DNA from 2 places in the Plantactinospora sp. B24E8 genome. Region 1 is predicted to be linked to the other one. Evidence: riboswitches for the same ligand, from Rfam matches in the RefSeq annotation. Region 1 holds a riboswitch; the other holds the start of a gene.
What was found. Region 1 has a riboswitch for cyclic di-AMP ahead of ABGB21_RS11495 (hypothetical protein). Riboswitches for the same ligand answer to the same signal wherever they lie in the genome.

Region 1 (3,859 bases):
CCGCCGCCGACGACCGGCTGCGGCGCCGCCGTGCTCTGTGACGGTTTCGAGAACCAGACGGGTACGACACCGTCGGGCGACTGGAGCCTGAACTATCCCGACTGTCAGGGCGGCGGCACCGCCTCGATCGACGGCACGACCGCGCACCAGGGCAGCCGGTCGGTACGGATCAGCGGTACCGCCGGCTACTGCAACCACGTCTTCGTCCGGTCCAACCGGGACCTGAGCGGCGCCGGACAAGTCCGGTACGCCCGGTTCTGGGTCCGGCACACCACCGCACTGCCGACCCAGCACGTGACGTTCCTGGCCATGCGCGACGCCAACGACGGCAACCGTGACCTGCGGATGGGCGGCCAGAACGGCGCCCTGCAGTGGAACCGCGCCTCCGACGACGCCACGCTGCCCGAGCAGAGTCCGAACGGCGTAGCGCTCAGCCTGCCGCTGCCGGTCAACCGGTGGACCTGCGTCGAGTTCCTGGTCGACGGCACCCAGGGCCGGCTGCAGACCTGGGTCGACGGTACGGCGGTGACCGGCCTGACCGCGGACGGCACGCCCACCCACGACATCGACGGGCAGTGGCACAACCGGGCCAACTGGCGGCCGAACCTGACCGATCTGCGGCTCGGTTGGGAGAGCTACGGCGAGGGTGCCGACACGCTCTGGTTCGACGACGTGGCGCTCGGCTCGGCCCGGATCGGCTGCTGACCGACCGGGCAACCTCGTCGTATTCCGGCGCCTGCGCTCTGGCGCCCGCGAAAACGACCCGCCGGCACTGCCCAGGGGTGGCGGGCGGTGCCGGCGGGTGGTTTCGTGGACGTGCGGTCGTCAGTTCATGGACAGGTGTACGTGGTTGGTGTGGTCACTCGACGGGTCACCACCCCCGTTGTAGGCCCGCCAACCACTGCTCGGCAGCCAGATCTGTTTGAACCAGATCACGTACAGCACCCCGAGCCGGTCGGCGTTGCGGACGAAGTACGCCGCCAGGTTGTTGCCGTACGTCCGGTCGCCCCCGGTGGCGACGCCGCCGAATCCGTTCTTCTGGGCGGCGAAGTCGCACGCCCGGCCCTTCGGATGCTCGCCGCTGCCACCACTGCGGTAGCAGGAGACGTACCGGGTGAAGCCGGCCGCTTTGGCCTGGTTGAGCGCGTGCAGGGTGCGTGGTGTGATGCACCCGTCGGCCGGCGTCGGGTCGTCGACGCTGCACGACTCCGGCGGCCAGGAGCCGTCGGAGTTGCGGGGCGCCGGCCGCGCCGAGGCGGAGTTGCCACCGCTGACCCCCGAACCGGGCCCGCCGCTGTTCGCCGCGGCGAGCGCCCGCTCGGCCTGCTTCTTGCGGGTCTCCATCACCTCGACCTGTTTGCGCTGCTCGCGCACCTCCCGGTCGAGTTCGGCCTTGGCCTCGACCTCGGCGTCGAGGGTCGCCCGCAGGTCGCGCAGGGCGCGGTTCTCGTTGGCGGCCACCTTGTCCAGTGCGGCGGCCCGGTCCAGCAGGCTGGCCGGGGAACCGCTGCTGAGCAGGGCGGACACCTGGCCGAGTCGGCCTGTCCGGTACGCCATGCCGGCCATCTCGGCGACCTGCTGGCTGCGGGCCGTCACCTCGGTCCGCAGTCTGCCGAGCTGCTCGTTCAGCTCCTTCTGCCGCTTGACCGAGCGGTCCAGTTTGGCCTTGGCGTCGACGTACCCCTTGCTTGCCTTCTCGAGCTGGTCGCGGAGGTCGTCGCTGCCCCCCTCGTCGATGTCACCGGGTGCGTAACCGAGTGGGGCGGGGGCCGCGGTGGCGGGGGAGCCGCCGAGCGTCACGACGAGTGCGCCCAGGGCGACCAGCGCGGTCATGACGACGGCCAGTCGGGCGGCCGATCGGCGGCCGGATCCCGGAACCGCCCGGTTGGCCGGGCGGGTGGTGCTGCTGGCGGATGCCAGGAACGGCATGACAGTGTCCTTCCGTCAGTCGCCGACCGGGTTAGCTGACGGGTTCGGGACGGAAGATCCCTACCGCTGGCGCGGATGCACCCCTGGTACCTGGTTCCCCGGCTCGCGCATGGCGATTAGGCGGCGGTCTCCACGGTCCGGTGGGTACTCCTCCGGCGGAGGCCGGGGCTGAGCCTACCGGCAGTTGCTGTCGGGTGACACATGCCGTTGCCGAAGTGGTCGCCCCGATTGTGCGGTTTCTGGGTGAACTAATCGGACATACTCGGCCGATTGTCGGACCAGATTTAAGGTCCCGCTAACTACTCCCGGTAGGCGTGTCGCGCGCCATGGCGTGGTACCCGGAGGGCCGCACCACCGGGCGCCGGGCCAGCAGCGTTCACCAGTCGGTGGGCCCGCAGGCGCCGGGCGCGGTGCGGGGCTCCACCTGCAGCGTGGCGTGTGAGATGTGAAAGTCCTCGTCCAGCGCCGCGTGGGCGGCGGCGAGCACGCTGGCGACCTCCGCCCCCGCGTCCAGGGTCAGGTGGGCGGAGGCGACCTCCATCCCCGAGGTGAGCGTCCACACGTGCAGATCGTGGACGTCGCAGACCCCGGGCACGGCCGCCAGCCGGGCCCGCACCGCCGCGACGTCGAGGTGTTCGGGAGCGGCCTGGACCAGGATGCGGACCGCCGTACGGCCGAGTCGCCAGGTGCGGGGCAGGATGAAGAGCCCGACCGCCAGCGCCACGATCGGGTCGGCCCACCGCCAGCCGGTGGTGATGATCAGCACTGCGGCGACGATCACGCCCGCCGAGTTGAGCAGGTCGGCAAGCACCTCCAGGTACGCGCCCCGCAGGTTGATGCTCTCCCGCGCCCCGGCCCGCAACAGGCCGAACGCGGCGAGGTTGGCCAGCAGGCCGAGTACCGCCACCGCCAGCATCGGACCGGCCGCGACCTCGGGCGGGTCGCCGAACCGGCGTACCGCCTCGACCAGGACGTAGAGCGCGACGCCGGCGAGCAGGACCGCGTTGGCGAGCGCGGCCAGCACCTCCAGGCGGTAGAGCCCGAAGGTCCGTTGCGGGTCGGCCGCCGCCCGGCCGGCCGCGGTGATCGCGGCCAGTGCCATCCCGATCCCGAGTACGTCGGTGAACATGTGTCCGGCGTCGGAGAGCAGCGCGAGCGACCCGGTCAGCAGCGCGGTCGCCGCCTCGATCGCCATCAGCACGGCGAGCAGTGCGAAGGCGGCCCACAGCCGCCCCCGGTGCCGCTGCGCCGCGCGGGTCAGCGCACCGCCGTGGTCATGTCCTGCTCCCACGTCCACACCTTCCCCGCTGTGCCCGGCATGATCTGACATATGCTGACATTGCGATATGTCTGGCTGGCCGGCCAGGCCGTGGACGCCGGCTCGACCGGTGCCCGGCGGCGGCGAGGCCGGCGGGTGTCAGAAGGGGACCACCCTCACCGCCGGGTGGCGTGCCGGGCGGACGGCAGGCTGGCCAGGATCGCCGCCGCGCCGGCGAGGGCGACGCAGAGGGCGAGCTGACCGACCGGGACGACCGGCCGGCCGTGCCCGTACGCGTTGATCAGCCCGAGCGCCGCCGCCCAGCCGAGGGCGACCCCGAGGACGAGCCCGGCCAGCGCGCCGACCGCGGTGATCAGCGACGCCTCGACCAGCAGCAGGGCGGTCAGCTGCCGGCGGGCCAGGCCGAGCGCCCGGAGCAGGGCCGACTCGTGTCGACGCTCGAAGACCGACAGCGCGAGGGTGTTGCCGATGCCGAGCACCGCGATCAACACCGACATGCCGAGCAGGGCGGCGAAGATCCCGAGCAGTTCGTCGAGGGTGGTGGCGAGCGCGTCGGCCTGCTCGGCGAGCGCCCGGACCCGGACCGCCGGATGATCGTGCAGCAGCGTGTCCAGGGTCTGCCGGCCGGTCGCCGTCGACACCCCGGGGGCG
Region 2 (3,859 bases), on a different contig from region 1:
GAGTCCGGGCTGATCCGGGCGGACGGCCCGACCGACGAGGTCGTCGCCGAGTACGAGAAGTTCATGAACCGGTCGTAGTGCCGGCGGGAAGCGGACACGGGCGTCGTCGGGGACCGGCGGCGCCCGTGCCATGATCTGGCCCGTGACGACCATCCGAGCCAGCCACGACCGGGACGAACTCGCCGCGCTGCTGGGCCGCGATCCCCACCTGCACGCGTACGAACTCGGCGACCTCGACGACTTCTACTGGCCGTACACCACCTGGTACCGGTACGGCGAGCAGGTGGCGCTGCTCTACCACGGCGGTGGCGAGCCCACCCTGCTGGCGTTGGACCACTCCCCCGAGGATCTGGCCGAACTGCTGACCGCGGTGGTCCCGCTCCTGCCCCGTACCTTCTACGCCCACCTGTCGCCGGGCGGGGAGGCGGTGCTGGCGGAGCACTTCACGACGCGGGCGTACGGGCCACACCTGAAGATGGCGCTCACCGACCCCGGCCGGCTGGACCGGGTCGCCCCGGCCGGCGAACTGCTGACCACCGCCGACCTGCCGGAGATGACGGCGCTCTACCGGGCCGCGTACCCGGGCAACTGGTTCGACGAGCGGATGGTCCAGACCGGCCAGTACGTCGGCATCCGGCGCGACGGCGAGCTGCTGGCGGTGGCCGGGGTGCACGTCTGGTCACCGGTGTACAAGGTCAGCGCGCTCGGCAACGTGACCACCCATCCGGCGGCCCGGGGACAGGGCCTGGCCACCTCGGCGGTGGCCGCGCTCTGCCGGCGGCTGCTCGACACGGTCCGCTGGGTGACCCTGAACGTCCGGGCGGACAACACCGCCGCGATCGCCCTCTACCGACGTCTCGGTTTCACCCCGGTCGCCGAGTACGGCGAGTTTCGGTTCGACCCGACGCCGGCCTGACCACCACCGGCCGGGCCGACGGGCGCCGGCTACCGACCTTGACCGCCGGGCCGACGCTGGCCCTGACCGCCGGACCGGCGGCCCCGGAAAGCCGACACCCCGCCCGGTGGATGTTCACCGGGCGGGGTGTCGCCGGCGGCGGGGAGGGATGCCACGCCGGCGGGCGGGATGTCGGCGGTCCGGGGGCTCAGGCGGAGTAACCCCGGGTGGCGATCCAGTTCGCCAGGTTGATGGTGGTCATCCAGTAGGTGCTGTCCGAGCCGGGGATCGCCGGGTCAGCGATCTTGACGGTACGACCGTTGTCGCGGTAGCCGACCACGGTCAGGTAGTGCCCGCCTGGGTAGCTGTGCCCCATGCCGGCCGTGTCGACGGCCGACCCGGCGATGTTCGCCACCACCGCGTACCCGTTGCTGACCGCGTGCACGACGTCGGCCTGCAGCTGGTCCATCTGGGCGGGCGTCGCGGACTGGCCGGAGATCGCCGTGGTCCGGTAGAAGTCGGTCCCGATGACGCTGTTCAGGACCCGGGTGGTGTCCTCGGCCGAGTTCGTGCCGCTGGTCGTGGTGCCCAGCCGGCTCGCCACGGTGTCCTGGCTCGGCGACAGGTCGCGGGCGGTCAGGGCGATCCGGGTGGCGGCCGGGCCGCAGTAGTAGTAGGTCGTCTGGGCCTGGAAGTTGTAGTCCAGCGTCTTCGCCGCCGGCGCCGCGGGTGGCTCCGCCTTGACCGCCTTCTTCGCCTCGCCGGTCGGGCTCGCACCACCGGTCGCCGACGTGCTCGGGCTCGCCGTGTCGCCGCCGGCCGGAGTCGCCTGGTCCGTGGTGGCCGGGGTGATCGGCTGGACCGCCGCGCCGGCCTGACCACCGGCCGGGACGGAGCCGAGTTCCGCGACGGCGACGGTGGCGGCTCCGGTCGGGGCCGGCGCGTCCTGTGACGCGAGGACGACACCGCTGGTCGCGGCGGCGGCGAGGACCGCCGCCGTGGCGAGCGCGAACCGGTTCCGTCGACCGGACACGGCGGTTCGGAGTCGCTGGTTTATGGCGTGCTTCACAATTATCCTCCAGGGGGAAATGCGCATCGTCACCCATTCGGAAATGAATGGCGGTACGACGTTTCCGTCCGCTGTCGAGAATGCGACGCTATGCCGCGCGGACGGCGCGGAAATCATTCATCCATTAATTCGACACGGCATGGGCCGGCGCGGACGCGGAGGAAATGGCCGACCGGCACCGGAGGGACCGGCTCGGTTCCTGTTCGGGCCGGCAGGGCCGGGCCGATGTTCCGCGCAGCCGCCCGCGTCGGGGCGCTACCGGATCAGGAACCGTCGAGGCTCGGCGCCGGAACTACCGCCCCGGCCGGCTGAAGCGGGTCGGAGGCGCGGACCCGGGGTCCGGACGCGGTGCGGTACGGAAACTGGGGGGACGGGCCACGGCCCGGGTGGTGCGGCACGAACACGTACTCCTTCCTGCGCCGCCTACCGGGTTAGCTGACGGATTCGGGCGGGAAGGCCGCCCTACCGCGGGCCATGGCTCGCGGATTCACCCCAGATAACTGTGGGTCCCCGGCTCGTTCTGAACGACTCGGCGGGTCTGCTCCGGTGTCACCCGATGGCGACTTGACGGCCGGACCAGACGGGCCGACACTACTGGCCGCTCTCCGCCATTGCCAAGCCCTCCCAGCTGGCAAAACAGTGACCAGGACCGCGATTTGGCCGGGCCGGGACCGCCTCAGCGGAGGGCCGGGCGGTCGGCGGGATAAAGCAGCATGATCATGTACGGGTACGGTATGACGGAAATAGCCCGGTTAGCGGGTGCCCAGACGCCCGCAGGTCGGTGCGCCAGGTCGGTCGGTGGCACAGGGACCCCAGGAGGCACAGGTCGATGACAACGGTGCACGAAGCGACGTACGACCTGCTCCGGTCCCTCGGCCTGACAACGGTCTTCGGCAACCCCGGATCGACGGAGGAACCGTTCCTGAAGAACTTCCCCGCCGACTTCCGCTACGTGCTGGCCCTGCAGGAGGCGTCGGCGGTGGCGATGGCGGACGGCTACGCGCAGGCGAGCGGACGGCCGGTCCACGTCAACCTGCACACCGCGCCCGGCACCGGAAACGGAATGGGGAGCCTCGTCACCGCCTGGCACAACCGGACACCGATGATCGTCACCGCCGGACAACAGACCCGTACGATGAATCTGTTCGAGCCGATGCTGACGAATGTGCGGCCGACACAATTACCGGAACCGTACGTGAAATGGAGTCACGAGCCGCTGCGCGCGCAGGACGTACCGGAGGCGTTCATGCGGGCACACGCCACCGCCGTACAACCGCCGGCCGGGCCGGTCTACCTCTCCCTGCCGCTCGACGACTGGGACGAGCCCGCCGACGGTGTCCCGGTGGCCCGCCGGGTGAGCACCCGGGTGGCACCCGATCCGGCGATGCTCGACCGGTTCGCCGAGGTGTTGGCGCAGTCCCGGAACCCGATGCTGGTGATCGGCCCCGGCATCGACCGGGCCGGCGGCTGGGCCGAGGCGGTCGCGCTCGCCGAACAGATGCGGGCGCCGGTCTGGCAGCCGCCGTTCGCCGACCGGGTCGGCTTTCCGCAGGACCACCCGCAGTTCCAGGGACTGCTGCCGCCGGCGATCGGCCCGCTCGCCGAGAAGCTGGTCGGACACGACTGTGTGCTGGTGGTCGGCGCGGCGGTCTTCCGCTACTACCCGTACGTCCCCGGCGAGTACGGCTACCTCCCGCCCGGCACCCGGCTGCTGCACGTCACCGACGATCCGGACGAGGCCGCCCGGGCGCCGGTCGGGGACAGCCTCGTCGGTGACGTGGCACTCGCCTGCGCCGGACTGATCGCCCGACTGCCGGCGACGGACCGGCCGCTACCCACCCCGAAATCCGCCCCGCCGACCGTCGAACCCGGCCGGCCGCTCGCCCCGGAGGCCC

Region 2: linked by a shared signal. The riboswitch ahead of ABGB21_RS05175 (C39 family peptidase) and the one ahead of ABGB21_RS11495 (hypothetical protein) in region 1 are both predicted to bind cyclic di-AMP.

Annotation. Positions count from the first base shown of each region.
Region 1 covers NZ_JBDPMH010000005.1:304,193-308,051, reverse strand. Annotated here, with positions in the region: gene ABGB21_RS11500 (cellulose-binding domain-containing protein) at 1-705, shown strand, start outside; gene ABGB21_RS11495 (hypothetical protein) at 826-1,833, opposite strand; cyclic di-AMP (ydaO/yuaA leader) riboswitch at 1,934-2,062, opposite strand; gene ABGB21_RS11490 (cation diffusion facilitator family transporter) at 2,306-3,220, opposite strand; gene ABGB21_RS11485 (FtsX-like permease family protein) at 3,364-3,859, opposite strand, start outside.
Region 2 covers NZ_JBDPMH010000002.1:297,150-301,008, reverse strand. Annotated here, with positions in the region: gene ABGB21_RS05185 (ABC transporter ATP-binding protein) at 1-78, shown strand, start outside; gene ABGB21_RS05180 (GNAT family N-acetyltransferase) at 143-916, shown strand; gene ABGB21_RS05175 (C39 family peptidase) at 1,104-1,964, opposite strand; cyclic di-AMP (ydaO/yuaA leader) riboswitch at 2,370-2,509, opposite strand; gene mdlC (benzoylformate decarboxylase) at 2,794-3,859, shown strand, end outside.